Regions from separate parts of the Brevibacillus composti genome, predicted to be linked through region 1. Evidence: riboswitches for the same ligand, from Rfam matches in the RefSeq annotation. Region 1 holds a riboswitch; each other region holds the start of a gene.
What was found. Region 1 has a riboswitch for S-adenosylmethionine ahead of JD108_RS08340 (aminotransferase class I/II-fold pyridoxal phosphate-dependent enzyme). Riboswitches for the same ligand answer to the same signal wherever they lie in the genome.

Region 1 (10,406 bases):
CATGCCGATCATCCGGACCCGCTGCCGCTCCTCAAAATCGATGAGCCAACGCTGCAGATGACCTTCTTGGTCAACAACAGTCCGTTTGCCGGCCGGGAAGGGAAGCACGTCACCTCCCGCAAGCTGCGCGACCGTCTGATGGCGGAGCTCGAGACCGATGTCTCGCTGCGCGTGGAGGAGACGGATTCGCCGGACGCCTTCATCGTGTCGGGCCGCGGTGAGCTTCACCTCTCCATTCTGGTCGAAAACATGCGCCGGGAAGGCTTCGAGCTGGGTGTATCCAAGCCTGAGGTAATCGTCCGGGTGATCGATGGACAGAAAATGGAGCCGGCGGAACGTCTGATTATCGACGTGCCGGAAGAATATACGGGTCCTGTGATGGAAACGCTCGGCCAACGAAAAGCGGAAATGGTCAACATGATCAATAATGGCTTTGGCCAAGTCCGTCTGGAGTTCATCATCCCGTCCCGCGGGCTGATCGGGTACCGCACGGAGTTTTTGACGATTACACGCGGCTACGGCATCATGAACCACTCCTTTGACAGCTATCGTCCGCTGGTCGCGGGCAGTGTCGGCGGCCGCCATGCCGGAGTCCTGATTTCCAACGAGACCGGGACAGCCACCACCTATGGCCTCATGTCCGTGGAAGATCGCGGCATCATGTTTATCGAGCCGGGTACCGAGGTGTACGAAGGCATGATCGTAGGCGAACACAACCGCGACAATGATCTGACGGTCAACGTTTGCAAAGAGAAGCACGCGACCAACGTCCGCTCGGCCACGAAGGATGATACCGTCAAAATGAAGACGCCTCGTCTGCTGACGCTGGAAGAGGCGCTCGAATACCTGAATGACGACGAGCTGTGCGAGGTCACTCCGACCTCTGTGCGCCTGCGCAAAAAATACCTGACCAAATCGGAGCGGGAGCGCTACGAGAAACAAAAGCGCTACGTCACCCAGTAAGCCTGGTTGCCGATCCGATGCATAAGAAAACCGCCTGGGTCACAGGCGGTTTTTCTTCGTGCTTTTTTCACGGTTTTTCACTTTTGCGAGCACATCCAATGTTTCACGCTTTACAAATACGGCTCGATGATTTCTGTCAGTTCTTCCGGTTTGGTGCGGGGGTCGATCCGTTTGACCACTTGACCGTCCCGATCCACCAGGAACTTGGCGAAATTCCATTCGATCTCCTGGTCCTCGCCGCTTGGAGCATGGCTCTTGAGATACTGGTAAAGCGGATGGGCGTTTGGCCCGTTGACGTCGATTTTGGCAAACAGCGGAAAGCTGACGCCGTAGTTGCGCTCGCAGAAGGCTGCGATTTCTTCTTCCGTCCCGGGCTCCTGCTGGGCGAACTGATTGCAGGGAAAGCCCAGTACGACCAGCCCGCGGTCCCGATAGGTTTCGTACAATTCCTGCAGCCCTTTGTACTGCGGAGTAAGACCGCAGGCACTTGCCGTATTCACAATCAACAGAACGCTGCCTTTATAGCTCGCAAGCGTTGTCTCCTGACCGGATATCGTTTTCACCGCGATGTCATAGATACCCAAGGACTCCACCTCATTTCAAAAAAATGACCACCGCCTCCACTATACCATGGGCGAGGAGGATCCTTCCAGCAGGATGGGGACCAGGGAACGCAGACTACAGAGGCTGTGACGATAGCGGCTAGACTGCGAGGGCTGACCCGTAAAAACTGCATGTACGAGTTTGTACCTTACAAGAGCTGCTTCAAGATCGTCAGCTCCACCTCCGACAAGATCACCTGCTGCACCGATTCCGAGCCCTTGCGAACCGTGCTCTGCAGAACGCGAACCACACCCTCGGGATTTTGCGCGATGATGGTCCGGACTTCTCCCGCTTCGCTCTTTCTCCGGGAGTCATGCATGACGGTGTAGTCGAAGTGCTCCTCCAGAAAACGGAGACTGGCCATCGCCTGGATATGCTTCATGGAAAATCCCTCCCGCTCGCCTCTTTCTATCATTCGTATGAAGCGGGCGGGACGAGAATGCATCCGAAGAAATGGCCAAGGAGGTTGTATGAGTAAAATGTTCGTGGGCAAACCGAAAAGAAATTTTTGAAGAAAAATCAGTTGGAGGGTATAGAAAAGGGCTTCTCTTCTTGGTAAAGTGTAAAGCGCCAAAACCAAACACACCAAGGAGGAGAAACCCTGTGAGCAAGTTTACCACGGAATTTCCCACAATGAAAGAGCTTGAAACGTTGTTGTTTCGAACGTTGCAGGAACAGTTCGCTGCCGGTATGGCTTATATTTTGGAAGCGTTGGACGAGTATCTGATGCATCAACGGGATCATTCACGCTTTCGGCTAAAGGACCAACGAGAAGTCCAGATCGACACGCTCTTTGGTACGGTTCGATTCAAACGGCGATTGTATCAGGATCGCGTGAAGGGTCAACATGTGTATTTGTTGGATCGTATGCTGGCCTTTGACGGGCGGGAGAAGCTAAGCCCGTTTTTGGAAGAGATAGCGATCGAATTTGCTAGCCAAGGCCCCTCGTACCGGGACAGCGCAAAACGCTTGGAAGCGTTACTGGGGTATCGGGTACTGAGCCATGAGGCCATTCGGGACAAACTAATCACGCGGGTTGAACAAGCATCAACCATCGTGTCGAAAGCGACCCGAAGGTCGGTTCGCGTATTGTTTGTGGAAGTGGATGGACTTTACACCTCATTGCAGAGGCAACGCCAGCGGGGAATGGAAAATCGAATGGCGATTGTGCACGAAGGATGGGAACAAGAGGGGGACCGAGTGCGGCTTAGGTCGAAACGCCATTACCTGCATACGACGAAGGGAGAGTTCTGGGAAGGGTTTGGCGACTTTCTGGTTCGTCATTACGACATGGATGAAAACACATGGATCGTAGTCAATGGGGATGGGGCCAATTGGATTGGAGAATGCGAATCCTACTTTCACCGCTGTATTTACACACTGGATCGCTTTCATGTGGCGCGAGAATTGCGCCGATTCCTGGGTCAGTTGCCAGAGACGTGGCAGACGGTAAGGCAGGCGTTGGCGGCCTTTGAAGCGGATATCTTGCTGGCGACAGTAGAGTCCGTACCGGAGGAAAAGATTCTGGAAGAGCACCGGAACGAATGGCGGAAATACGTGGCCTATTTACGGCGGCATCGAAGGCATCTTATCGACTATCGAAAGGTTCTGGGTGAAGCTGGTATCGACACGACGGGCATGCGTCCAATGGGGAGTGCGGAAGCGCAAATGCGGGTGATGGCAAAAAGGACCAAACGAGGCGGCTACAGTTGGAGTGTACGGGGAGTACAAGCGATGTTGCGAGCCATTATGGCACGACAAGAGGGAAGTCGTTTGAGCGGCCAGGCGATAGCGAAGAAGCAAGTGTTACAGCCCAACCCAATGGTCCGAGTGAAGGACTTGCTACGGGAAGTGAAAGAGCAGGCAAAAGGCTATATAAACGGGACGATCCGCCTGTTGCACGGGCCATATCAAAGCAGCCCTACCGGGCTGGCCTTAAAAGCCCTTCGCGGATGAGGCAAAAATCGAGTGGAAGAAAGGAATCATACAAAAATAAAGCGCTTTCAAGAAGAGGAAACCAGAAGTCTTATTTTGGAGACAAAAAAATCCTGCCCACTATGGCTTGACTCACACAAGGAGGTTCAGCATTTTGACAGGTTCACTGCCAACTGATAAAGTGAAATGGATGGCGATGTTACTGAAAAATGGGAGTGACTATAGATTGAAAATCGGATGTCATATTAGTGTCGGAAAAGGACTGGAAAGCGCTGTTTTGCGGGCAGTAGAGCTGGGGGCGGAATCGCTGCAGGTGTTTACGAAAAACCCGCGCGGACTGCGCCCGAAAAAAGTGGATTACAAAGACGCGGAAAAAGGGGTCGCCCTCCTGCGGGAGCATGATTTGGAGCTGATCTGCCATACTCCGTACATTACGAATCTCTCGACGCCCAAGGAAGATTTGCAAGAGGTGACGATTCGTTCTATTCTGGAAGATCTGCACATTGCCGAAGCGTATGGAGCGAGCGGCGCCGTCGTCCACTGCGGCAAGCATGTGGGAGAAGGGGAAGAGTACGGGATCAAGCGGATGGTGGAGACGCTGGATTTGATCCTCGACCAATACGAGGGGAGCGTCAAGCTGCTCCTCGAAAATACGGCTGGCCAAGGCTCTGAGCTGGGCCTGACGATCCCTTCTCTGATGGAGATCCGCGGGGCGACACGCAATGCGGACAAAATCGGCTTTTGCTTTGACACCTGCCACTCTTTTGCAGCAGGCGAGTGGAGCGAGGAGACGTTTGACCGCTTGCTGGAGGAGATGGAGCAGACCGGCTATCTGCAGCATCTGGTGGCGATCCACTTTAATGACAGCAAAGCGCCGTTTGCAAGCCGCAAAGACCGGCATGAAAAAATCGGGAAAGGGGAAATCGGCAGCAAGGCGCTGGCCAAATTCCTCGTATCCGAAAAGCTGCAGCATCTTCCGGTGATTCTGGAAACGCCGGTGGACGACGAGCGTGAGTACGCAGAAGAAATGGTCTATCTGCATGAGCTTCGCGGCAGCGGTGCAGCGGCAGGTCAGGAGGGGTAGAGAGTGGAGTGGTTTGATCTCGTATCGACATACACCCCTTCTTCTGCGGGGGAGCCTTCCTGGTATGACAGCTTTCGCCTGTGGGCGGACAAGTCCCGTACGTGGATCATTTTTATCCAGTTGATTCTCGTTTATTATCTGGGCTTTGCGACCCGTATACGCATGCCCCTGTTGAAGAATATCCTGCTGTATCTTCTCCTCTTTGTCGGCGCCTTGATTTTCGCCATTCTGGATGTGCGGCTGCCTGTGAAGAGCGGGCTCATGATCGCGATCGCCATCCTGGTGATTGTCAAGGTGCGGATTAAGCCCGACGGGAGCACCAGAAAGTGAGGAAGATCCGATGAAGCGTGAAGATGCTTTGGCTAACTGGCTGCAAATCAGACTGGTTGCGGATGCGCGGCCCGAGGATCGCTCGGCGGCCGATACCGCCTCTTTTTTCGAGGAAATTCTGCGGGAAGATCACCTGGCTGGGGAGTTGTCCTACAGAGCGGAAGAGGATAGCTATCTCGTCTCGGCCCGATTTGCGGATGAGTGGTACTACCGCCGCTTTGACCGGGAGGAAGCGGAGTCTCTCCTGGCCGCGATCCAAAGCGAGCCGCGCTATAACCAGTAGGTGCCCATGCTGCGCCAGCGAGGGAAATAGCCCTGTCACCACGGGAGGTGCCAGGGCTTTTCGCGTTCTGTCAGCAGAGGGACACAGGCACTGTCCAAGCCGATAGAACTGTCTGCGCTGGCCGGAGATGCGGGTAGCAAAGCCGCCTACACCCGAAGCCCCATCTCAGATGGCTGCGGGCGAGGGACCTGCTTGTCATGAGACCGGAGAGCTACACAAATCGAGGGAACCTTGTCTATTTTTTCGAGTCTGCAACCTTTCCGGGAAGTCGGCCGTCTGTAAGATTGCCCGACACAGTGAGGGGAAATATGGAAAGGGGAAAGACAATAATGAAAAAATACATGACAAAGCCCGTTCTGGCCGTATTGGCTGCCGCTACGATTATCGGGGGCACAGCGCCGATTCTGGCCAATGCCAGTTCTCTCAGCGGCAGTCCTGCAACAAAAGTCGTTATGAACGAAGAAGGCAAGCAGGTCACTCGTTACAATTTGAAAGAATTGGCGGAAAAGGACCCGGCTACGCTGAATCTTCTCTTGAAAACGCAAGCCGATCATCTGTACATCGTCGTGGACAAACTGAATCTCGACGTAAAAATGCAGACCTTTATCGAACAAAATGAAGCGGAATGGAACCGCATCTACAATCAGTATTACAGCGACATCTACCTGGAAGTGCGGTTGAACGAGGAGGACCAAGGCTTTCTGAGCCTGACACCGGAAACCAAGGAGAACACGACCTACCTGAGGGGGGAAGTGACGGAAGACGTCACCAAAGTCGTGGTCGTCAAGCCAAACGGCGATACGATCGAGGTCGTGCCGACGGCCAAAGATACCTTTACCGTGAGCTTTGCGGCCGTCGTCAGTGCCACCCCCAAGTACGCTACCGTGAAGGCGTATGTCGACGACAAACTGGTTGACACGCGTGAGGTGCAAGTGAATACCGGGACAGTGGTGGACAGCGACGTAGTCATTCATACCCAGGCCGTACTGGATAAAAGCAAGGGCGAACTGAAAGTAAACGGGGTCGTAAATACCGAACATGGCAAGGTAGTCGTCACCTATGACGGCGAAACGAGAGGGGCCGGGGTGAAAAAGCTGTGGGAAGGCGTCGGTTCCTACTCGGTTACCTTCAAAGATGCCGTAGCGGGCAAAGGAAAAGTCCTGGTCGAAGTGTACAAGGACGGCAAAAAACTGGATTCTGAGTGGGTGGAAGTGGTTGTAACCGGAAAAGAGGAAAAACGGTCCAAACCAGATCCGGCCAAGCCTGACACGTACACGATCACCGGAAAAGCCAAGCTGGATGCCAAAGACAAGGAAATCGAAGTAGAAGGAAAAGTAAGCGGCTACGCCAAGAACAAGAAGGCGAAGCTATACGTGATTGCGCCAGACGGAAACAGACATGAAGTGAAGGTGGATGACGAAGGCGAGTTTGAGGCAAAGCTGTCGTACAAAAACCGTTCGTACAGCGCCAAATCCGTCCGTCTGGAACTGGTGATCGACGGCAAGACTGTCGCGACTGCCGACATCCCTCATGGCACACCGGTTAACGGGGAGGAAAAGGGCAAGGGCAAAGAGAAGAAGCATCCAAACGGCAATGCCTACGGCTATTGGAAAAAACACGGCAATGATGATCACGGCGACGATGACCGTGACGATGAACGGGATGACGACTAAGGCTGACCGTAATAACCGGCTACGTAGTCAACAATTTGGCGAATGTAGTCGCCGATAATGGGGACAGCGAAGAATTTGCTCAGGACGGAGCCCAGCAGGGCGAGTACAATGGCTGTTCCGATCGTCAGTCCCAAGCCCCGTGCCAAGCCTGCGAGGAAATTCGTGACAAGCAGCTTGCGCGGGGCTGTATAATTTTGAATCACGTCAGCCAGGCGAATATCCTCCAAAAACAGGGCGATTTTGTCCATGCGCTCGTTTAGCTTGCGCACTTCCTGCAATTCGGCGAGCAGTTGATCGATCTTTTCTAACAGGCGGTCCACAGGGGTAGTCTGCATCTGAAAATCTCCTCCTGTCATCTGTTGTTCCAAGTATCTAACAGTCTAGGGAAAATGAGGGCAAGAATCAAGCGGGACCGGAAAGGTTTGCCTATCGTTACCCTGACAGGTACAATAGACATGACATTACTTTATGACGAGGAGGCTTCGGAATGGCTGAGACTGTATCCCAGACACTTTCGGAGGAATTGTTTGGGCTGTTGCAACAGGAGCGCTTTGTGACGCTGGGTACGATTGACCACGAGTCAGGAGCTCCTTCGCTCAGCTCGCTTTCCTGGACATACGCGGCTACCCCGCAAGTCATCCGGTTTGCGGTCGATAATCGCTCGCGCATCCTGGCCAATATTGCCAAACAGCCGCAAGTCGTTCTGCACTTGATCGGCGCCGGTTCATCCTACGCGATCAATGGCCGGGCGGTCGTAAAAACCGAACGGATGGAGAATGTTCCGCTGAAGCTGGCGATGGTGGAAGTGACGATTGAAGCTGTACGCGATGTCATGTTCTACGGCTCGCGTATCTCTGTGGAACCCCAGTATGAAAAAACGTATGACAAAAATGCGGCGGCCAAGCTGGACAATCAGGTGATGACCGCGCTGCGCGGGGCTGAATAAAAGTAGACAGCAGCAAAAAGAAATAAGTTGACAGTTTCTTATTTTTTCCGGTAGTATTAGGATCAATCAAATGAATAGCAAACTTCTTATCCAGAGTGGCGGAGGGACTGGCCCGATGATGCCCGGCAACCAATTTTCCTGTGATCCTTGTATGAGCAGGACAATACGGTGCTAATTCCTGCAGAGCGATGTTTTGCTCTGAAAGATGAGAAGGGTTTGCTTACGGCGACGTAAACAAAGCCTTCTTTTCAGAGGAAAAGGGGGCTTTTTTCATGCCCTCGTTCAACATGGGAGGGGAGAGAGAAAGATGCATGTAGAAACCAAACTGGTTCAAGCGGGAGTGGGACGCGACGGGACGACCGGCGCAGTCAGCTTTCCCGTCTATTACGCGACGGCCTATCGTCACCCGTCTTTGGGGCAGAGTACAGGATATGACTATGCACGAACGGCCAATCCGACGCGAACGGTCGTAGAGGAAGCCATCGCCGAAGCGGAGAGCGGCGACGCGGGCTTTGCCTGTGCATCGGGCATGGCCGCCATTCACACCGTGATGGGCTTGTTTTCCAAAGGAGATCACCTGATCGTGTCGCTTGACTTGTACGGGGGCACGTATCGTCTGTTCGAGCAGGTCCTGACCCGTTACGGCCTGCAGTTCAGCTACGTGGACCTGCGCGATCTGCGAGCGCTGGAGGATGCCGTGCGGCCGGAGACAAAAGCGGTGTTTATCGAAACGCCGACCAACCCGTTGATGCAGATTACCGACATCCGGGCTGTCTCGGTCATCGCAAAGAAATACGGGCTGCTCACACTGGTCGACAATACGTTTATGACACCCTACTGTCAGCGGCCATTGGAGTTGGGGGCCGATCTGGTGCTGCACAGCGCCACCAAGTATCTCGGCGGGCATAATGACGTGCTGGCGGGCCTGATTGTGACAAAGGGAGCGGAGTTGTCTGAAAAGGTTCGGTTTTTGCACAATTCCATCGGCGCCGTCCTCGGTCCGCAGGACAGCTGGCTGCTCCTCAGAGGGATGAAAACCCTCGCCCTGCGCATGGAGCGGCATCAGAGCAATGCTCTGGCGATCGCGGAAAAACTGCGGGAGCACCCCGCCGTGGCAGAGGTCTTTTATCCGGGGCTGACCGACCATCCGGGCTATGAGATTCAGAGCGGGCAGGCGAGCGGCTACAGCGGCATGGTATCATTCCGGGTGCGCTCTGCCGCACAGGTGGCTCCTTTCCTGGAGCACCTGCGGATCGTCTCCTTTGCCGAGAGTCTGGGAGGCGTAGAGTCGCTGTGCACCTACCCGGCCACCCAGACCCATGCCGATATCCCGCAGGAGATTCGCGAGTACGTGGGCGTATGCGATCGGCTGCTGCGGCTGTCGGTCGGGATCGAGCATCCCGAAGATTTAATCGCGGATATCAGCCAGGCGCTCGACGCCACCCTGAGCCTGATCGCAGGGGAGTGTACCCGATGAAATTTGCAACCAAGCTGCTGCACGGAACCTCTTGTTTCGATCCTGTCACCGGGGCGGCCTCGACGCCCATCTATCAGGCCTCTACCTTTCACCAGGCCGATTTGGACCGGCCGGGAGCCTATGATTATGCGCGATCGGGGAATCCCACCCGTCAGGCTCTGGAAGAAGCGATCGCGGTGCTGGAGGGGGGAGAGCGGGGATTTGCCTTCGCCTCCGGTATGGCGGCCATCTCCAGCGTCTTCATGCTCTTTTCGGCGGGCGACCACGTCATCGTGGCCGAAGATGTGTACGGAGGGACCTACCGTTTTCTGACCAAGGTGCTGTCCCGCATGAATATCGATGTCACCTTTGTCGATACCACTTACGTAGATCGAGTGGCGGAGGCGATCACGCCGCGGACGAAGGGCATTTACCTGGAGACACCCTCCAATCCGACTCTGAAAGTGACGGATATTGCTGCGGTATGCAGGCTGGCGAAAAAATTTGACCTGCTGGTCATCGTCGACAACACGTTTTTGACCCCCTATTACCAACGTCCGCTGGAGCTGGGCGCGGACATCGTCATCCACTCGGCCACCAAGTTTATCGGCGGGCACAGCGACGTGGTAGCCGGCCTGGCGGTGACGAAAGACAATGACCTGGGGGAACAGCTCTATTTTATCCAAAATGGCATGGGGGCCGTACTGGGAGCGCAGGATTCCTGGCTGGTGATGCGCGGTCTGAAATCGCTGAAAGCCCGCCTGGATGTCAGTACCCGGACGGCGGAACAGATCGCGGGCTGGCTGCGCCACCATCCGGCTGTGACCAAGGTGTATTACACGGGGCTTAAGGATCATCCGGGCCACGAGCTCCAGTCCTGTCAGGCGAGCGGGCACGGGGCTGTCCTCTCGTTCGATGTGGGCAGCCGGGAGCGGGCGAAGGCGCTGTTTGACCGGGTCACGCTGCCGATCGTGGCGGTTAGTCTGGGCGCCGTGGAGACGATTCTCTCCTATCCGGCTGGCATGTCCCACGCGGCGATGCCCAAGGCGGAGAGAGAGACGAGGGGCATCACCGAGGGGCTGATCCGGCTGTCGGCCGGGCTGGAGGATGCCGACGATCTGATTCGCGATCTG
Region 2 (10,406 bases), 150 kb from region 1:
TATTTCCCGACCGTGCAGGCTTCCCTCCCGGCGATTCTCAGTCCGGCGGAACTGTTAAAGGCAAACAGCGTCTATCTGAACATCGCCACCCTGTCCCGCATCGGCGGAACGGCACTGGGCGGCATACTCGTCACGGCGATGGATTTGTCCACCCTGTACCTGTTTTCGCTCGGAGCCTATCTGGCGCTGGCCGTCGTCACCCGATTCCTGCAAATCCCGCCGATTGACGCTCGCAAGCGCCAGGAAAAAGTGGAGTTTCGCGAGGTATTTACGCTGATCAAGCGGGATCACGCGCTGATGGTCGCGCTGCTCAATACCGGCTTGATCACGCTGTTTCTCGGCGGATTTAACCTGCTCGTACTCAACTTCAGTGAAATCCAGGCGCGCCCCGATCTGATGGGCTGGATCTACACCGTCGAGGGAACCAGTATTCTCGCCGGAGGTTTGCTGGCAAAGCGGTGGATCGGCGGACGCAATCTGATTGCCGCCTCGACCCTCCTGCTGTTTGTCTTCGCCCTCTCCCAGTACGGCATGTCTTTTGCGGAAAGCCGTGTGATGGTACTCGCTTCCTTTGGCCTGTTTGGATTTACGGTGGCGTTCTTTTTCCCTGTGACGACCACGATTTTTCAACGCAGACTGGAGGAACACCAGCAAGGCCGCTTTTTCTCGTTTAAGGGCATGCTGGACCGCGGGTTCTTTTTGGTCGCCTTGGGAACGACCGGGGTCTGCCTCGATCTCTTCGGCGTGTCGGGCTACATGATCGGGATCGGTTCCGTCACCCTGTTGATGGCCGCACTGACGCTGTATTACAGCAAAAGGCACAAGCTGGATGTACGGGAGACAGATGAGCCGGTTGCGGCTGCGTAACATGCGGACGCAAAAGTATGAGTAAAATGTTCGTGGGCAAACCGAAAAGAAATTTTTGAAGAAAAATCAGTTGGAGGGTATAGAAAAGGGCTTCTCTTCTTGGTAAAGTGTAAAGCGCCAAAACCAAACACACCAAGGAGGAGAAACCCTGTGAGCAAGTTTACCACGGAATTTCCCACAATGAAAGAGCTTGAAACGTTGTTGTTTCGAACGTTGCAGGAACAGTTCGCTGCCGGTATGGCTTATATTTTGGAAGCGTTGGACGAGTATCTGATGCATCAACGGGATCATTCACGCTTTCGGCTAAAGGACCAACGAGAAGTCCAGATCGACACACTCTTTGGTACGGTTCGATTCAAACGGCGATTGTATCAGGATCGCGTGAAGGGTCAACATGTGTATTTGTTGGATCGTATGCTGGCCTTTGACGGGCGGGAGAAGCTAAGCCCGTTTTTGGAAGAGATAGCGATCGAATTTGCTAGCCAAGGCCCCTCGTACCGGGACAGCGCAAAACGCTTGGAAGCGTTACTGGGGTATCGGGTACTGAGCCATGAGGCCATTCGGGACAAACTAATCACGCGGGTTGAACAAGCATCAACCATCGTGTCGAAAGCGACCCGAAGGTCGGTTCGCGTATTGTTTGTGGAAGTGGATGGACTTTACACCTCATTGCAGAGGCAACGCCAGCGGGGAATGGAAAATCGAATGGCGATTGTGCACGAAGGATGGGAACAAGAGGGGGACCGAGTGCGGCTTAGGTCGAAACGCCATTACCTGCATACGACGAAGGGAGAGTTCTGGGAAGGGTTTGGCGACTTTCTGGTTCGTCATTACGACATGGATGAAAACACATGGATCGTAGTCAATGGGGATGGGGCCAATTGGATTGGAGAATGCGAATCCTACTTTCACCGCTGTATTTACACACTGGATCGCTTTCATGTGGCGCGAGAATTGCGCCGATTCCTGGGTCAGTTGCCAGAGACGTGGCAGACGGTAAGGCAGGCGTTGGCGGCCTTTGAAGCGGATATCTTGCTGGCGACAGTAGAGTCCGTACCGGAGGAAAAGATTCTGGAAGAGCACCGGAACGAATGGCGGAAATACGTGGCCTATTTACGGCGGCATCGAAGGCATCTTATCGACTATCGAAAGGTTCTGGGTGAAGCTGGTATCGACACGACGGGCATGCGTCCAATGGGGAGTGCGGAAGCGCAAATGCGGGTGATGGCAAAAAGGACCAAACGAGGCGGCTACAGTTGGAGTGTACGGGGAGTACAAGCGATGTTGCGAGCCATTATGGCACGACAAGAGGGAAGTCGTTTGAGCGGCCAGGCGATAGCGAAGAAGCAAGTGTTACAGCCCAACCCAATGGTCCGAGTGAAGGACTTGCTACGGGAAGTGAAAGAGCAGGCAAAAGGCTATATAAACGGGACGATCCGCCTGTTGCACGGGTCATATCAAAGCAGCCCTACCGGGCTGGCCTTAAAAGCCCTTCGCGGATGAGGCAAAAATCGAGTGGAAGAAAGGAATCATACAAAAATAAAGCGCTTTCAAGAAGAGGAAACCAGAAGTCTTATTTTGGAGACAAAAAAATCCTGCCCACTATGGCTTGACTCACACGACGCAAAACGTCCACTTTCCCCTCTCGGAAAAAATGGTGTACACTAGTACCATCATGGGGTAAGGAGGAGCCTATTCATGAACATGTTGTCATCGAGCGCTCTCGGGATGCTGATCCCGTTACTCATGGCGACCGCAGTCATCTTTGTACGGATGCGGGCTCAAAAAAAACCGGTTTCCGCGCGTCGAATTATCTTGCCGCCCTTGTTTATGTCCACGGGCTTTGCCATGTTTCACTTTCCGGAAACGGCAACCCCGTTTGCGTATCATGTTACGGCCTTCCTGATCGGGCTGGTACTGTCGATCCCGCTGATCCTGACATCCCGGTTTGAATTCGTCGGCCAGGAGGTCTATCTCAAGCGCTCCCGAGCGTTTTTTCTGATATTGCTGGGTCTGTTGGTGATCCGAACCGCGATCAAGCTGGTGGTCAACGATTCGTTTACCGTCATGCAAACAGCCGGTCTCTTCTTCGTCTTGGCGTACGGCATGATCCTGCCCTGGCGCCTCGCGATGCTGTATATGTACCGGCAATTGGTCAAAAAACCGGTGCGGACGTAAGTCTACAAAGATAAGAGCAGAGCCCTTTTCACATGTACGGGGCCTGCTCTTTTTTGTTACCACGCGTATCTGCTTCCAAATAACCATACCCGCCGGCCGGCATCCGCCCCGGCAAAACGGATCAAAAAAGGCCGTTCTCCTCTGGCTGCCAATGCCTCGCCAGCAGGTCCATCGCCTTCCGGACGGCAAAAGACGAGATCGCCCCCGGGACAGGACAGCCGTCTGCAGGTCGCTTGAAGCTCCTCGTCGTAATAGTCCGGGCCGGCTTTGAGTCCCAACCACTCCTGCCAGGCTTCTGCCGCATCGGCCTGATCATGGGCCGCGATGGCGACATAGGCGATTTCGCTTGCGCCATTAGGATGCGGCGCCACCACTCCCCGACGGGTCAAATCCGCAAGCCGGCTCTCGTCCGTATCCGCCCACTCAATCAAAAACGGCATGCGGTACTTCCGCCGCGGATCTTTTGCAAACAGCATTTTCCACTGGATCAGGCTGCCGTCTTCCCGTCTCCTGCTTCCCGCAAGCGGACCTGTCACTTGGCAGCCTTGCTCGCGAAAGCGCTCTGACCAGCGCTCGATCTCACTGGTGCGAAGGGCGATCTGTCCCATCCCTTCGCCGCAGGGCCGATCGGCCAATAGCTGTTGGACCAGCGGATTCTCTGACTTCGCCGCAATCTCCGTCGACCGCGCGGCGAAGAACTCGATGTAAGACAAGCCAAAGTAGCTCAAGCTGTTATAGGTCCCCCACGCCTCGTGTTGTCCCCCCGCCACCGCGTGAAAACCGGCGTCCCCAAGCGGCTCCAGAGCTTCTGCCGGAGGCCTGTAGAGAAAGTGCACCAGATGATCAAATGAGAGTTTCACCCAACCCGCCTTCTTTCCCATGTCTTTTTCCCAAATCGTACCTCATCCCGGCAGAAAGTCAACGGGGGACCTCCTCATCTGTGGGCGGGAGATGTTTCAACGCATGCAGGTAACGCTCGGCTTCTTCCCGCTGTCTGGCCGCTTCTTCTGCGGACCACCCCAGCTCCTCGGCCATCAGACGGATCACCCGCTCCTTTTCGGCTTCGGCCTTCTCCACTTGAAAATACGTCCATCCGGTACGCAGCCGAAGAAAATCCAGCGCACGGACAGTCCTCTCCTCCTCAATCGCGTAACGGATTTGAGCAGCCAGCAGACTATCCGCATTCCCGCTTGCACTGATGCGATCGATGCGCTCGTAGATCCTCAGCGTATTGGTGCCGTACGTGTCGATCCACTCCCAGGCCGTGTCAGCATCTACGCCTAGATCTGTGCCCAGGCGATGCATTTCCCGCTTCCACTCCGCGTAATTGTCGTAGCCGTGTCTCTCTCCGCCGCTGATCACGATCGCGTCGGTGGAGCATCCGGGATATCTCTTGCCTTCCTCCGCCTGCAGTTTCCGCGCGACCAAATTCACCACTTTTTCCGCCATCTTCCGAAAGCCTGTCAGCTTCCCGCCGGCGATCGTAATCAATCCGGTCGACGAGTGGAAGATTTCGTCCTTGCGGGACAGTTCGGACGCCCCTTTCCCCTCTTCGTAGATCAGCGGCCGCAGCCCTGCCCAATGGGACAGGACATCTTCGGTTCGCAGATGGACCGTGGGAAACATGCTGTTTACGGCCCGCAGCAGGTAGTCGCGATCTGCCGCCGTCGTTCTCGGCTCGTCAATCGAGTGGCGGTAGGACGTATCGGTCGTCCCGATGTAGGTGATTTTCCCCCGCGGAATGACGAAGACCATGCGCCCGTCCGGGGTATCAAAATAAGCGGATTGCCTCACAGGCAAGCGCTCCGCCGAGACGACCAGATGCACCCCTTTTGTCAAATACAGCCGTTTGCCCTCCAGGGAACCGTCCATCTGGCGCACGCGGTCTACCCATGGACCGGCGGCATTCACCACATGTTTGGCTTTGAGGGCGTATTGTTTTCCTGACAGACGGTCGGTCACCATGATCCCCTTCAGCCTGCCGTCCTCGTAGAGAAAAGAGCCGGCCTCTGCGTAATTGACCGCTTTTGCCCCCAGTCCTGCAGCCGTTTTCAGAATATCCAGCGTCAGCCGGGCATCATCGGTCCGGTATTCAACATAGAGGCCTCCGCCTTTCAGCCCTTCCCCTTTGAGCAAAGGCTCATGGGCCAGCGTCTCCTCTTTGCCCAGCATGTTCCGCCTCTCTCTGCGGGCCACGCCGGCCAGGACATCGTAGATGAACAGCCCGATCGAGGTGGCCCAGTACCCATACGAGCCGCCCTGATAGATCGGCAGCAGCATCGGGGCCGGGATGACCAGATGCGGAGCGTTTTGATACAAAATGGCCCGTTCGCGCCCCACCTCCCGGACCAGCTTCACTTCCCCCTGTTTCAGATAGCGCAGTCCGCCGTGGATCAGCTTCGTCGAACGGCTGCTGGTGCCGGACCCAAAATCATTCTTTTCCACCAATCCCACGCGGATTCCCCGCTTGCTCGCATCGAGGGCGATCCCTGCTCCCGTGATGCCGCCGCCGATGACGAGCAGGTCGAGCGTCTCTTTTTCCATCTCTTGCAGATCATTCTGTCTGGTTCGCGCTGAAAACGGGTTTCCCACAGTAAGCCTCCTTTCCGGCTCGCGCCAGACGTTTTGACAAACAAAAACCCCCCATGAAAAAGACTGCCTGCCATCGGGCAAGCCGCCTTCTCAAAGGGGTATCTCCTCATCTCTTCCCTATTTTCAATTATTCAGGTGGAAACCACAATTCCTTTGTGCCGACCGATACAGCCAGCGCGAGTGCATCCAGCGCTTCGTTCAGGATGATTCGGGCGGAAATTTTTCCCCTTGGACGAAACATCATAACCACCTGACCGACCTCGCTTTTTTTCGGGGCGATCCCCTCGATACATCCATATGCGGGAAGGCTTGTTTGTTTGTTTGTCAGTGGTCAGTTCTTTTCTAGCGAAGGGGACCACTCACCCTACAAAAAGGAAAGGGCTGCCTGGACTGCCTTTTTCCAGCCGGCATACAGCTCATCTCGCCGCGCTTCTGTCAGCTGTGGCTCAAAGGTCTGATCCAGCCGCCAGCGGTTGCGAATCTCGTCTTTGCTCTTCCAAAAACCGACGCCCAGCCCGGCGAGGTAGGCGGCACCGAGTGCCGTCGTCTCGTGAATCTGCGGACGCTCGACAGGGACCCCGAGCATATCGCTTTGGAATTGCATCAGGAACTGATTCATGACGGCTCCGCCATCCACGCGCAGCTTTGTCAGCGGAATGCCTGCGTCCGCTTCCATCGCCTTGACGACGTCTTTGGTCTGGTACGCGAGTGATTCCAGTGTGGCCCGGATAAAATGCTCTTTCGTCGTCCCGCGGGTCAGTCCAAATACCGCACCGCGCACCTCACTGTTCCAGTAGGGAGTGCCCAACCCAACGAACGCCGGAACGACGTAGACACCTTCGGTCGAGGGGACGGAAGCCGCGTAGCGTTCGCTGTCTGCGGAGGTTTTCAGCATCCGCAGCCCATCCCGCAGCCACTGGATCGCCGAGCCGGCCACGAAGACGCTTCCCTCCAGCGCATATTCTACGCGCCCCGACAGTCCCCAGGCGATCGTGGTCAGCAAGCCGTGCTCGGAGCGGACTGCCTCTTCCCCTGTATTCATCAAAAGAAAACAGCCCGTGCCGTACGTATTTTTGGCCATCCCCCGATCGAAGCATGCCTGCCCGAACAAGGCCGCCTGCTGGTCGCCCGCAGCGCCGGAGATGGGCACTTCGGCGCCGAAAAAGAGATCCCTGTCGGTCGTGGCGTACACCTCGGAGCTGCTTCTCACCTCGGGCAGCATGGAGCGCGGCACGTCCAGCAGATCCAACAGCTCCTCATCCCACTGGAGATCGAAGATATTGTACATTAGCGTACGGGAGGCATTGGTATAGTCCGTGACATGGGCCCGGCCTCCCGACAGCTTCCAGATCAGCCAGGTGTCGATCGTTCCAAACAGCAGCTCGCCGCGCTCTGCCTGCTCCCTCGCCCCGTCCACATGGTCGAGAATCCATTTTACTTTGGTGCCGGAGAAATAGGCGTCGATCAAGAGCCCTGTTTTGCTCCGAAACAGCTCGTCATATCCCTGCTTTTTCAATTGCTCGCAAATCGCGGAGGTCTGCCTCGACTGCCAGACGATGGCATGATAGACCGGTACGCCCGTATGTTTGTTCCAAACTACGGTCGTCTCTCGCTGATTGGTTATGCCGATCGCAGCCACTTCCAGCGCTGAGATATTGTGGCTCGCCAATACCTCGCCGATGACGCCGACGACCGAGGACCAGATTTCCAGCGCATTATGCTCGACCCACCCCGGACCCGGAAAAAGCTGGGTGAATTCCTTCTGCGCCAGCCCGACGATGCTGCCTTGCCGGTCAAACAGGATGGCCCTCGAGCTGGTCGTCCCCTGGTCAATCGCCAGCACAACCTTTTTTTCCATCTGCGTCCTCCTTTCTCTCACCTCAGGGAGCCAGTACGGGAAATACATCTGCACGGATGCCAAAATCGCGGTGCAACAGCTCTCCATGCTCATCGGTAAACCCGCTTGCGACGAGGCCGATGCGCAGGACATTTGCCCAATCATACTGAATTCGCTGCTTGACTACCTCAACTCCTGCCCGATCCAAAAAATGCAGGATCTGGTCCGGCGACCCTTGTGAGCCTTCGCTCTCCAGATAACAGAAGCTCCACTTTTGTTCCTGTGGACGGACCTTGTCTGCCTGCCGCTCCTGCCAGATCGGGTGGGGCGTGAAGCGCTGTGTCAGCAAAAAGGCCAGGTCTTCCACAACCGCGCTTGCGGTAGGCAGCTCTCCTGCCCCTTTTCCCATGAACAGGAGATCGCCAACGATGTTTCCCGATACCTGCACGGCATTGTAGGCATCCTGCACCTGGGCAAGCGGATGATCCAGCGGCAGCAGCGTCGGGCTGACAGACAGTTGGATCGCCCCCTCTGTCCGGGAGGCCCGGGCCAGCAGCTTGATTCGATAGCCCAGCTCCTGTGCGAGCGCCAGCTGTCCGAGATGCAGAGAGTCAATCCCCTTCCGCTCGGCCGCATGCAGCGGCAGGGACTCACCGTACACGAGCTGGGCGAGGATGTAGGACTTGTAGAGAGCGTCCCAGCCTTCCACATCAGAGGTCGGGTCCGCCTCGGCATATCCCAGCTCCTGCGCCTGCTTCAGCGCCACCTCATACGGAAGCTGATGCTGCTCCATCTGCGTCAGGATGTAGTTGGTCGTACCGTTTAATATCCCGCTGACTGAGGTGATCTCATTCGTCCGCAGGAATTGGCGGAGCACCCCCAGGATGGGGATCCCGCCCGCGACACTCGCCTCATAGGCGAGCTGCACGTGGTGGCGGTTGGCCAGCTCGACCAGTTCGGCCCCTCGCTTGGCGAGCAGCTCCTTGTTTGCCGTCACGATATGACAGCCCTTTTCCATCAAGGCCCGCACATAGTCATAGGCCGGATCTACTCCGCCCATCACCTCCACGACGATGTCCACCTCTGCGTCCAGCACGTCCTCAAACGAGGTGGTGACCAGATCGCGGTCGATCTGCACCGCCCGCTGCTTATCCGTATCCCGGACCAGCGCCTTGACCACCTCGACACGGCGGCCCAGCCGCTCGGAGAGCTTCTGCTGCTGCGAACGAATGGTCTTCAACACCCCGCCGCCTACTGTTCCGACACCCAGCAACCCAACCTTTACCACACCCGTACTCATCGCCAAACACTCCTTTTTCTTTCAGACCCAGAAAGCGGAAAAGCCCTCTTCCGCAGAAGAAGGCTTGTGTAGAGACGGGGGCCTCCTTCTTATCTTTCAGGACACTTCAAGCGTCCTGCAGGAATTGGCACCTTGTCACGCTGAACGTGACGGTTGCCGGGCTTCATCGGGCCAGTCCCTCCGCCTCTCTGGATAAGAAAGCTGTATATTTTTTGGTAATAAAAAAACCCTCTTCAGACAAGAAGAAGGCCGGCTTTACATACGCACATGCTCTCGCTTCTTATCTGCCAAGACGACAAATCGTCTTGCAGGAATTGGCACCTTGTCGCGCGAACGCGACGGTTGCCGGGCTTCATCGGGCCAGTCCCTCTGCCTCTCTGGATAAGAATGGTGGTAACCTGTTTCGCTTTCATTGTAAAGAATTCCATGAAACACGTCAAGAACATGATCAATCGGGATCCGGCGCTGAGAGGGATACCGACATGCTGTCATCGTTCACGCATTTCACGCAAAAATTGCAGCAGCTCCCGATTGAATGAGTCCGGTCGTTCCTGCGTTAGCATATGCCGTGCTTCGGGTATTACCACCAAGCGGGAGTTTTTTATATGCTGGTGCAGATACTGGCTGCATGCCAGGGGAGTTGTCAGGTCTCCCTCTCCCACGATGATGAGAACAGGCACTTCGATTTCTGCCAAATACTCTCTGCTGTCCGCATTTATGGAGGCGATCATGGAGCCTCTGTAAGCGGCAAGATGATTATCAGCGATGGTCTTTTTCATGTTCTCGATCAACTCGATCGGAGCATTCTCGGTAAACGACCGTCTCGCAATCAACTCAGCCAACTCTTCCATTTTCCCCTGATCGATGTAAGAGAGTCGGCTCTCCAAGCTGGACTGTTTCATATTTTCGGGAAAGTAGGAAAATGTGGCGGCGAGAACAAGCGTCTGAACCTTTTCCGGAAAGTCCCGATAAAACATTTGCGCGATGGCGCCTCCCATGGACAGCCCAACCAGATGCGCCCTATCAATCGACAACTGACACAACAACCGGTTCAGGTCATGCGCATAGGTCCGGATATTCACCTCTTCCGCGGTCCATTCCGACTCGCCATGTCCTCTCAAATCAAAGGTCAATACACGGTACCCATTGTTGACCAACGCCTCTTTTTGCACATCCCAATCTTCCAGCCTTTGGCCCAATCCATGAATCAATACCACATCATGGCCTGTTCCCTCCAGGACGTAGCGCAGCGAAATGGCGCCCTTTGCCAATCAGCTTCACTCCTCTTCTGATACGTACCGCATTCTTTCTTGGGCGTTGTCAGGCTTCTTTTCCTCCATGCTTTTTCTCCGTTTTGACAGCCAGTTTTTCATGCCGCCGATGATCCCCTGCGGGAAAAACATGACAGCGAGAATATACACGGCCCCAAAGAAAATCATCCACCGCTCAAAAATCCAGTGAACCTTGGCAAGATCGGTTAAGCCCGCATGCGCCAGCAAAATCAGCGCCGACCCGATGATCCCCCCGTACAGGGTACCGACCCCGCCGATAATCGTCATCAACAGCGCGTCAAGCGTCACGTTTGTGGAAAAGACCGCCGTATTGACAAAGCGCAGCGTAACCGCGTACATC
Region 3 (10,406 bases), 1.8 Mb from region 1:
ACGGACATAGGAAAAGTAGCAGTCCATCACAGCTTTTCGGTCATAAGTCTTTTCCGCTGCCGAGGCCAAAAAGTCATCAAAGGACTCGCCAAAGCGATCTTCCAGGTCGGCGCGGCCAAATCGTCCCGGGGCAAACTGTTCCGCCGTGTAGACGACTGCGTCAATCACCGCCTCTTTGCTGTCCAACAGGGTCCCGTCCAGATCAAACAACAGGCATGGATACATCGGCCAGACACTCCTTCCATAATGGATAGCTTCCTGCTGAGACGGCCGCTGCCCCGAATTGCAGGGCATGCTCCATCTGCTCCCGCTTGCGGATCAGCCCGCCCGCGATGATCGGCGTCTCCCCCAGCTCCCGGGCGTACTCCGCGATCATCTCGGGGAGCAGCGCCGGCATCAGCTCGACCGCATCCGGCTTTGTCTCCTGAACCGACTGCAGACCCGACCGGAGCGCGTCACTGTCTACCAGGAAAAGCCGCTGGATCGTGAGCAGACCTTCTTTTTTGGCCAGCTTCACCAAGGTATTGCGCGTCGTCACGATGCCGTCCGGCCTGACGTAATGAGCGACGAAGGCGACGCCTTCCCGGTCGTAGCTGATCCCGCCGATTCGCTCCAGATGCAGAAAGACGGGGATGTCCCGGCTCTTGAACAGATCGACGTAGCGTTTGATGACCCCGATGTTGCCCGTCGAGAGCACCACCGCGCTGACCTGTGCCTCTGCCGCTTTCTCCAGAAATTTTGCCTCTTTGACGGATGCAATCATTTTGAATCGGTGAAGCCGTTGATAAAATTCTGCCTGATTCACGTCGGCCTGCCTCCTTTTCCAAAACCAAAAAACCCCATGCGACAAGACAATTGCCAAAGACTTCAGGATGAAAGTGCTTGGTAATGAATGTCGGGGGTTTCTCCAGGGCTCCAACCGAAAACGATTCACTTGTTAGTTCGTATGATAAGGCACTCGAGTTAAGAGAACGTGAACATTCCATTAATGTTCTGAAATGTCTCTGTAAATTCCCAGGCACGAGGCTGCGGGGAGATGAAGCATATTTCCTCGCGAATACAAAAAAGCACACCCCTCTTGGGTGTGCCCGATGTATGAATGCTGTTCTCCCAGCCAAAACAGCCAGATCAGATCGATACAGCCGCGACCGCATCCAAAGCGATCTTCGCCTCCGCCTCAATCGCTTTTTGCGTCGTCTCGGTATGCGGGTCGTAGGTCTCCAGCAGGTCGGCATCCGCGTAGCCGTCAATCGCCAGAATCGATCCGGCCTTCATGCCTCGCAAAGCCGATATGACGAAGAGCGCCGAGTTTTCCATCTCTACGGCCAGGACGCCTGCTTTTTGATACAGCTTATGCGGAAATTCCACGACGCCGTTGTAAAACATGTCCATCGTCAGGGTAATGCCCTCCGCCACATAGAGGCCTGTCCGGCGCTCTTCTGCCGCCTTGACCAGAGCATTCACCACATGGCGGTCCGCCAGTGCCGGGAATCCGGGAGGAACCAGCTGACTGGTCAGTCCATCCTGACGTACGGCCGCCGTGCTGATCACCAGACTGCCCGGCTCGATTTCCTTTTGGTAAGAACCGGCCGTTCCTATACGGATGATGGTTTTTACCCCGCCCTTGGCCAGTTCCTCAAAGCAGACGGCTGCGCCCGGCGAACCGACGCCATGGCTGACCACCGCTACCTCGATGCCGTTCCACTTTCCTTTGTAGCTGTGGTATTCGCGGTTTTCCCCGATCAGAGTGTGCTCCGCAAGCAGAGAGGCGATCCGCCCCGCGCGTTTCGGGTCTCCGCACACGATCACCCGTTCCGGCAGTTGGGCCGGGTCAATTTTTAGATTCGGCAGCATTTTAATCAAACTCCTTTTTCTCCCACTCATCTTCCGGGATCGGCAGGGCTTCGCCGGAGAACCGCTCCTCGCGGAAAGGATCTCCGTTCAGGTGAAAGCCGTTTTGCTCCCAAAAGCCGGGCTTGTTTTCGGTCATAAATTCAATGCCTCGCAGCCATTTCACGCTTTTCCAAAAATAGAGGTGGGGGACGATCAGCCGCAGCGGCCACCCGTGCTTGTCAGTCAGCGGCTCCCCGTCAAAGGAGTGGGCCAAGAGGACATCATCCCGATCCAGATCGGACAGCGCGAGATTTGCCGTGTACCCGTGGTCGCCGTGCAGCATCACGTAGCTGCCCTTCGGCACCACGCCCGCAGCCGCGAGGAAATCACGGAAGCGCACTCCTTCAAACCGGTTGTCGAAGCGCGACCAGCGGGTGACGCAATGGATGTCGCAGGTGAGGGCGCTCTGCGGCATCGCCAGCAGGTCGTCATAGCGCAGGGTCACTTCCTGTTCCACTTCACCATATACCCGCAGCGTCCAGGTCTTCAGGTCGTAGACCGGCACCTCCCCCTCGTGCAAAATCGGAAAGCGCTCCGTGAGCACCTGGCCCGGCGGCAGCCTTTTGGCCAGGGCGGGGTCGACAGCGGGCACCTTCATGCGTTTGATTCGATCCGCTTTATTCATCTCGATCTCTCCTCTCCTGACATGTCAAAACGGTTTCCGCTCTTATGCGCGGTTTATTCTGCCCATCGCGTGCTTTGCTCTCCTACCGCGTGCTTTGCTGGCCGGAGGCAGTCGAGGCTCCTTTGTCCTTGAGGAAGAACATCGCCAGAATCGTCAGCACGTACGGCAGCATGGCCGTGAACTGGGTCGGCAGGGAAAGGCCCTGCAGACGAATACTGAGTGCATCCATCAGTCCAAACAGGAAGCTGGAGGCCACGATTCCCAGCGGATGAGACTGCCCCAGCATCATCGCCACCAGTGCGATAAAACCGCGTCCCGCCGTCATGCCCTCAGAAAACATGGTCACCTGTCCCAACGAGAGCTGCGCTCCGGCCATCCCGCAGAGGACGCCGCAGACCACGATTGCCAGCACTTGCAGGCGAGTGGCTTTGAGGCCAATGCTGCGGGCTGCCGTATGGTTCATTCCGACCGCCAGCACGCGGAAGCCGGTCACCGTTCGGGTAAAAAAGAGGTGCAGCAATATGGCCGCCACAAACGCGATGTAGACCAGCGGTGAATGTCCCGACAGCACATCGCCCAGCACCGGAATATCGCCGATCACCGGCAGCTGCCATTTGGGAAGGCCCGCCATATCCTTGTCGTAGAACGCCCCTTTTACATCAAAGATGGCCCGGAGCGCGAACGTCGTCAGTCCCAAGGCGAGAAAGTTGATCGCCACCCCGACGACGATCTCGTTGGCCCGCAGGCCGATCGTCATATAGGCGAACAAGAGCGAAAACAGCACGGTGACGGCTGCCGCAAACAGCACCGCCAACAGCAGGCTGCCGGTAAAATGATTGCCCACGATGGCGGAGAATGCACCTACCAGAATCAAGCCTTCCAGACCGACATTGAAGATGCCGACGCGCGAGCACAGCGCCCCGCCCAGGGCCGCAAGCAGGATCGGCGTCACCATCCGCACGGTCGAACTGATGAGGGACCAATCCAGCAAATCAAGCAGCGCCATGCGATTCCCTCCTCTTGTTCTGGCGGTTTTTCCACCAGTCGTAGCTGAATTTCGCGGAAATGAACAATATTAATACAGCTTGAATCACACTGGCAAGCTCCAGCGGAACCTCCGTATTTCTCTCCACACCCATCGCTCCGGTCTGCAAAGCGGCCAAGAGCAGAGAGGTAAAGATGACCCCAATCGGATGGGAGTTGGCCAAAAGCGTCGCCATCAGTCCCGTCCAGGCAAAATTGGGCAGCGTCAGCGCCCCTTCCACATAGCGATAGTGGGAGCCCAGCACCTCGACCGTCCCGGCCAGGCCAGCCAGACCGCCGCTGAGGAACATGCCCGTCAGCATTACGCGGACCCGGTTTACCCCACCGTAACGGGCAAAGAACGGGTTTTGTCCGAGCATCTTCACTTCATATCCGAACGCCGTGTAGCGAATCACAAAGAAAATCAGCAGCGCCGCGGCTAAGGCAAACAGGAAGCCCGCATGGAGGCTCATGCCGCTAAACAGCTTGGGCAGCCAAACGCTTTTCTCCAGCATGGGTGTTTGCGGCATCGCCGCGGACCCGGTCTTGTCCTGAAACGGATCACTTACCAGATACCCGGCAAACAGGACGGCTACGTAGTTGAGCAGCAGGGAAGAGATCAGCAATTGAATGCGGAATCTCGCTTCCATATATCCAGCCAAAAGCGACCACAACCCTCCCGCCAGCACGCCCGTTGCCAAGGCAGCGAGCATTTTGACCAATCCGGGCGCCGGCAGATAGAGGGCCACCAGTGTAGCGCTAATCGCTCCAGAGACCATCTGCCCCTCGGCGCCCAGGTTAAAGACGCCCGCCCGGAAAGCGAGGGAGAGCCCCAGCCCGATCAGCATAATCGGCGTTGCTCGCGCCAGCGTGGAGGTGAGGAAATAAAAGCTGCCAAATGCCCCCTTCCACATCTCCTGGTACGTGCCCGCGATCGATTCACCCACCGCGGCAATCACGATGGCTCCGGTCAACAGGCCGATGACGACTGCCAGCAGCGGTTGAACCAGCGACTTACATAGCTGCTTGAGTGCTTCCATGAATACTTCCTCCTGCCATCAACACGCTGATTTTCTCTTCCGTCGCTTCGGAACGCTTCAATTCCCCGGCAATCTTCCCTTTGTACATGACCAGAATCCGATCCGACAGCGCGAGAATTTCCGTCAATTCGGACGATACCAGGAGGATGCCGTCGCCGCTGTTGCGCTTCTCCAGCAAGGCCTGATGGATGTACTCCATCGCCCCGATGTCGACGCCGCGTGTCGGCTCAGCTGCGAGCAGGAGCGGCGTCTCTTGCCCCAGCTCGCGAGCGACGATCAGTTTCTGCAAATTCCCGCCGGAGAGATTGCCCGCCTCTTCCTTCAGATGGCGGGAGCCCGTCTTGATCGCGAACCGCTCCACCCAGCTTTCCACGACGCGGCGAAACGCCTTCCGCATAATGATGCCGCGCCGGGAGTATTCCGGCTTTCGCTGATAGCCCATCAACGCGTTTTCCTCGACACTCTCCCGTTTGGCTGTCCCCCATAAATAGCGGTCTTCCGGGATATGGGCCAAGCCGGCCTCGCGGATCTGTGCAACCGAGTGGCGGGTGATCTCTTTGCCGCCCAGACGGATGACGCCGGAGGATACGGGCCTGAGCCCGGTAATCGCTTCGAGCAGTTCGGATTGCCCGTTGCCCGAGACCCCTGCGATGCCGACGATCTCTCCGTGATGGACGGTAAATGTCACATCGTCGACGGACGTCTGCTTCTCCCGTACCGTCACGCCCTGCACTTCCAAGAGCGGCTTGCCCTCCAGATGCACCCGCTCACTCAATCGCTGGAGCTCGCGGCCTACCATCAAGCGGGCGAGATCGTCCGTATTCGTCTCCTGCCGGGAAACGGTCCCGGTGACGCGTCCGCCGCGAAGCACCGTGATCCGATCTGCCACCTCCATCACTTCCTGCAGCTTGTGCGTGATCAAAATGACGCTTTTGCCGCTAGCCGCCAGATGGCGAATCGTCTGCAGCAGCTCTTTTACCTCCAGTGGGGTTAATACGGCTGTCGGCTCGTCCAGGACGATAATATCCGCTCCCTGGTAGAGAACCTTGAGGATCTCCACCCGCTGCTGCTCTCCTACTGAACAGGCAGACACCTTGGCGCCTTCTGCGATGGGAATCCGATAGCGCTCGCTGAGGGCACGGACCGCCTGCATCGCTTCCTTGCGCTGAAAGACTCCTTTTTTCTGCGGTTCGTACCCGATGACGATATTCTCGGCGACGGTAAAGTCGGGGAAGAGCATGAAGTGCTGGTGGACCATGCCAATCCCCTGCCGGATGGCATCTTCCGGGCCGCGAAAGACAACCGCTTTTCCATTGACGACGATCTCTCCCGATGTCGGCTGCTCCATGCCGTAGAGCATGCGCATCAATGTCGTTTTGCCCGCGCCGTTTTCGCCGACGATGGCATGGACTTCCCCTTCTTTTAGCGTGAAGGATACGTTGTCGTTGGCGGTGAAATCCCCGTACCGCTTCGTCATGCTCCGCATCTCCAGTCGGTATGTCACAGGTTTCCCTCCTTTTTCCTTTTCCTCTGCGTAGAGCAGGAAACCGACTACAGGAGTGCAGTCGGTTTCCGTATAGAACGGGTTCTTATTGTTTCAGCGGATCCGTCACGGTGCGTGTGCCGGCTACGATCTCATCCTTGATCGCTTTTACCTTGGCCACGACCTCCTCGCCGATGAACGAATTCAGCGGAGTCGCGCTCTCATGGGTGACATAGGTGACACCCACGCCGTTTTCCTTCAGTCCGTAGGCTACGGCACCTGGCTCAAGGCTGCCCTCGACAAAGGCTTTGACCGTTTCATACACGGCGGAATCGGTCCCCTTCAATTGAGACAGGACGATGTGCTCAGGGTCGATGCTGGTGCGGTCAACGTCCTGGCCGGAGGTGTAGAAGCCTTTTTCCTTGGCGGCTTCGAATACGCCGAGATCCCCTACTGCCGCTGCCCCGTAGATAAAGTCGGCTCCCTTCGACGCTTGCAGGAGAGCCAGCTCCTTCGCTTTTGCCGGGTCACTGAAGCTGCCGACGTAGTTGATTTGCACTTCCACATTGGGATTGGTGGCCTTCAGCCCTTCCTGGAAGCCGTCCGTCCACTTTTTCAAAATCGGAATGTCCATCGCGGCCACGATGCCCACCTTATTGGTCTTGGTAGCCAATCCAGCCGCGGCTCCCACCAGATAAGCAGCTTCTTGCTCGCGGAACATGACGCTGCGCACATTTGGCAGGTCCACTTGAGTATCGATGATGGCAAAAGTGCGGTCCGGATTTTCCGTCGCCACTTTTTTCAGCGCGTCCTCCGCTTCAAAGGAGGAGGTGATGATCAGATCGTACTGCTCGGCCACTGCTACGCGGATATTCTCCTCGATCGCTCCGTGGTCCGTCGATTCAATGGTCTTCACTTCTACGCCGAATTCCGCCGCCGCTTTTTTCGCGCCGTCGTCCATTTGCTGAAAGAACGGGTTTACCCCGATTTTCTCGGGCAGCACCAGAGCGACGCGTTTTTTCGGAGCTTCCTGTCCGCCTGCCTGCGCCTGTCCTTTGTCTTCGGGGGCGGAGCCTCCAGACGAGCAGCCCGCTGCAAGTAGTGCAAATGTCGTCAAAGCCAAAAGCAGTTTTTTCATGATGTCCTTCTCTCCTATTCCTACAGATCATTTCGTATTTTGTTTCTATTTGAAAAACTCGGCTGGCACCAAGTCTCCCCAGGGAATAGCCTCCGCTTACCGCATCCGCCCGCCTATGAAAAAAACTCTTCCCGAAGGAAGAGTTTGCCGTATATCGCCAACCTCTTCCTCATCTGTCAAAACCCCATAGGTTCTGCAGGAATTGGCACCTATCTGTACACATCATGTACATAGGTTGCCGGGCTTCATCGGGCCAGTCCCTCCGCCGCTCTTGATAAGGTAAGGTGAAACTATTCACTTGGATGAATTCATTCTAGCAGAACAAAACGAAATTGCAATTCTTTTTTTCCGATTGCGAAAGTTTAGGATTGGCTTTGGAACGATTGCTTCAATTTCGCGGAAAGGGCCGTCAGCTCGCCGATTTCCTCGGTGATCTCCCGCACTTTTTGGTGCTGATTTTCTGCGGTGGCGAACAACTCTTCCAAATTGGCAACCGATTCCTCGGTGACGGCCGTAATGGTAGACATCTCGGCGGCCACTTCCCCGGAACGCATTTTCACGCGATCCATGCTGGTGCGGACGTGCTCCACGGCCTCCAGGAACGACTCCATCCCCGAACGCACCGTCTCGATGGAAGCGACGGTCTCTACGGCCAGTGCTTGGCCCTTCTCCACCGAAACTTCGCCCGTACTCATATGCTTGACGGCATTTTCGCTCTCCTGGTGCAAAGACTGCAAAATTTCCGCGATCTCTTGTGTGGCGGTAGCGCTTTGTTCCGCCAGTTTCCGCACTTCGTCCGCCACAACGGCGAAGCCGCGTCCATGCTCGCCGGCCCGGGCCGACTCAATCGCCGCATTCAAGGCGAGCAAATTGGTCTGCGTAGCGATCTGATTGATCGTCTCCACGATCTCCTCTACCCGGTTGGCCTGTTTGTTCAGCTCGCGGATGGTCGAAGAGGCGACATGCACGGCCTGCACGATTTGCTCCATCTGCCCCGACAGCTCATTCATCATGCTGATGCTTTCGGCCAGGCGGCGGCTGTTCTGATCGGCTTCTGCTTTCATCGTGGCCGCCTGCTCATGGACCGTGACAATTTCCTGGTCGATGGACTGCACTTCCTCCTCGATTTTGACCGTAGAATTGGCCTGCGATTCCATGCCTGTCGCCACTTCTTTAAACGCGATCATCATGTCGTCCGTATTGCGTTTGGTCGTCTCGGCATGTTCATGCACATGCTCGGAGGTGCGCTCGACCTGCTCCGTCACCAGCTTGATATCCCGCAGCAGCTCGGTGAGGCGGTGTTCTTTCTCTTCCGCGACGCGTCTGGCCTTTTCGGCGATGGAGAGAGAGGCTTGTCCGGCCAGGCAGAGATAAGCCAAGCCTGCAATCATCAAAATAAACATGACGATCCGCAGCAACAGATTCACTTCCGTAAAGTTTCCGTCAAACAAGTGGTAATACCCGGTATAAAACCCGACCGCAGTTGCCGCGACCTGTGCGACACCCGCGAAGACGATCAATTTCCAGTCAAGGTACGCCGCTAAAAAGCCCAGGACGATAAAAGCGAGGAACGAGATTTCCTGATAAGGGGTGAAGTGGTCAAATGCGATCGAATAGTAGAGAAGTCCCACCGCTACCAGATAGCGTATGATGCGACTGTCCTTGCGGATGAAGTACAACGGAGAAACGATGAGAGTAACCAGCAACCCCAAGGAGGTCAGCTGCCAAAAGTTCACATTGAGCTGGTGTCCAATCCACCCGGCAATCCAGAGATGATTCCAGAGAATAAAGATCATGAAGCCTTCCTTGTTCGTTAAGGTGTTGCGAATCAATCGAATCATATGTACCCCCTCGTAACCTGTCTTACTGGGAAAATGTATCTTCTGTCATTATAGACTGTAAATAGTCGAAAGAACTACGAAGATTGTAAAAATGTGTGAAAAAAGTTCCGCTTCCCGACTGGCCCAAACGGGAAAAGAAAATGCCCCGTTACCATCATAACGGGACATCCTCGGGGCAAACCTATGGCGATCGCCTATGCCATCCATTTTTTGATCATATTGCGCGCAATCCACACGCCGGCTGCTCCGGCCTGTGCCAGTCCGCGGGTAATGCCCGCACCGTCGCCGCCGCAATACAGCCCCTTGATTTCCGTCTCGAACTCCTCTGTCAGTTTCGGACGGGCGGAGTAGAATTTCGCCTCTACGCCGTAGAAGAGCGTATGCTCGGAAGCGATCCCCGGCGTTACTTTGTCCAGCGCTTCCATCATCTCGATCAGGCTTTTCATCGTGTTGTACGGGAGCACCAGTCCCAAATCACCCGGTACGGCTTCTTTCAGCGTAGGCTCCAAAAACCCTTCGCGGATGCGAGACTCGGTGGAGCGGCGGCCGCGCAGAATATCGCCGTATTTTTGGACGATGACACCGCCGTTTGAAAGGTCGTTCGCCCGTTTGCAGATTTCGCGGGCATATTCATTCGGTTTGTCAAACGGCTCGGTAAATTTGTGCGAGACAAGCAGGGCAAAGTTGGTGTTCTGGGAGCCGAGCGCCGGGTCTTGATAGGAATGCCCGTTGGCTGCCATCACACCGCTGTGGTTTTCGACCACCACGTGACCGGAGGGGTTGCTGCAAAACGTGCGTACACGCGTCCCCACCGAGGTGTTGAAGATAAATTTACCCTCATACAGATGTTCGTTGATTTCCCGCATCACGACATCGGAGGTCTCGACACGCACCCCGACATCCACCTGGTTGTTGTACATCTTGAGTCGGCGCTTTTTCAAAATCCCGGTCAGCCACGCGGAGCCGTCCCGGCCAGGCCCGATCATCACGTAGTCGCTCCGATACTCCTCGCCGTTTTTCAAAACCACGCCTTGTATGTGATGTCCCTCTGTATCCTTCACTGTGAGGATATCCTCTACTTCTGTCTTGAACATCATGTCGATGCGCTCTTTGAGGTATTCGTAAATGGACTTGAGGATCTCCAGATTCTGCTCCGTCCCCAAGTGACGAACCTCCGCGCGCAGCAGCTTCAGACCAGCCGCATAACCGCGCTGCTCGATACTCTTGATGGTCTCCGTCGTCGGATCGGTGATATTGGTCGTCGCGCCATGCTCCAGGTTGATCTGATCCACGTATTTAATCAGGTCAAGCACCTGGGAAGGCGGCAAGTAATCGGTCATCCAGCCGCCGAATTCAGTGGTAA

Region 2: another riboswitch for S-adenosylmethionine. It lies ahead of JD108_RS09000 (homoserine dehydrogenase); the one in region 1 lies ahead of JD108_RS08340 (aminotransferase class I/II-fold pyridoxal phosphate-dependent enzyme).
Region 3: another riboswitch for S-adenosylmethionine. It lies ahead of JD108_RS21240 (BMP family lipoprotein); the one in region 1 lies ahead of JD108_RS08340 (aminotransferase class I/II-fold pyridoxal phosphate-dependent enzyme).

Annotation. Positions count from the first base shown of each region.
Region 1 covers NZ_CP066308.1:1,580,894-1,591,299, forward strand. Annotated here, with positions in the region: gene typA (translational GTPase TypA) at 1-963, shown strand, start outside; gene JD108_RS08295 (glutathione peroxidase) at 1,074-1,547, opposite strand; gene JD108_RS08300 (hypothetical protein) at 1,715-1,948, opposite strand; gene JD108_RS08305 (ISLre2 family transposase) at 2,170-3,522, shown strand; gene JD108_RS08310 (deoxyribonuclease IV) at 3,728-4,585, shown strand; gene JD108_RS08315 (YlaH-like family protein) at 4,589-4,915, shown strand; gene JD108_RS08320 (hypothetical protein) at 4,926-5,198, shown strand; gene JD108_RS08325 (hypothetical protein) at 5,528-6,871, shown strand; gene JD108_RS08330 (DUF5665 domain-containing protein) at 6,868-7,206, opposite strand; gene JD108_RS08335 (pyridoxamine 5'-phosphate oxidase family protein) at 7,359-7,817, shown strand; SAM riboswitch class I at 7,901-8,029, shown strand; gene JD108_RS08340 (aminotransferase class I/II-fold pyridoxal phosphate-dependent enzyme) at 8,125-9,294, shown strand; gene JD108_RS08345 (aminotransferase class I/II-fold pyridoxal phosphate-dependent enzyme) at 9,291-10,406, shown strand, end outside.
Region 2 covers NZ_CP066308.1:1,731,865-1,742,270, reverse strand. Annotated here, with positions in the region: gene JD108_RS09030 (MFS transporter) at 1-867, shown strand, start outside; gene JD108_RS09025 (ISLre2 family transposase) at 1,018-2,370, shown strand; gene JD108_RS09020 (CcdC family protein) at 2,566-3,045, shown strand; gene JD108_RS09015 (VOC family protein) at 3,102-3,905, opposite strand; gene JD108_RS09010 (glycerol-3-phosphate dehydrogenase/oxidase) at 3,964-5,637, opposite strand; gene glpK (glycerol kinase GlpK) at 6,002-7,495, opposite strand; gene JD108_RS09000 (homoserine dehydrogenase) at 7,518-8,774, opposite strand; SAM riboswitch class I at 8,861-8,973, opposite strand; SAM riboswitch class I at 9,052-9,162, opposite strand; gene JD108_RS08995 (alpha/beta fold hydrolase) at 9,263-10,045, opposite strand; gene JD108_RS08990 (branched-chain amino acid ABC transporter permease) at 10,052-10,406, opposite strand, start outside.
Region 3 covers NZ_CP066308.1:4,257,189-4,267,594, forward strand. Annotated here, with positions in the region: gene JD108_RS21205 (HAD-IA family hydrolase) at 1-225, opposite strand, end outside; gene JD108_RS21210 (glycerol-3-phosphate responsive antiterminator) at 203-805, opposite strand; gene JD108_RS21215 (nucleoside phosphorylase) at 1,129-1,854, opposite strand; gene JD108_RS21220 (sulfite oxidase-like oxidoreductase) at 1,856-2,518, opposite strand; gene JD108_RS21225 (ABC transporter permease) at 2,601-3,524, opposite strand; gene JD108_RS21230 (ABC transporter permease) at 3,511-4,581, opposite strand; gene JD108_RS21235 (ABC transporter ATP-binding protein) at 4,556-6,085, opposite strand; gene JD108_RS21240 (BMP family lipoprotein) at 6,171-7,202, opposite strand; SAM riboswitch class I at 7,369-7,483, opposite strand; gene JD108_RS21245 (methyl-accepting chemotaxis protein) at 7,565-9,043, opposite strand; gene JD108_RS21250 (NAD(P)/FAD-dependent oxidoreductase) at 9,238-10,406, opposite strand, start outside.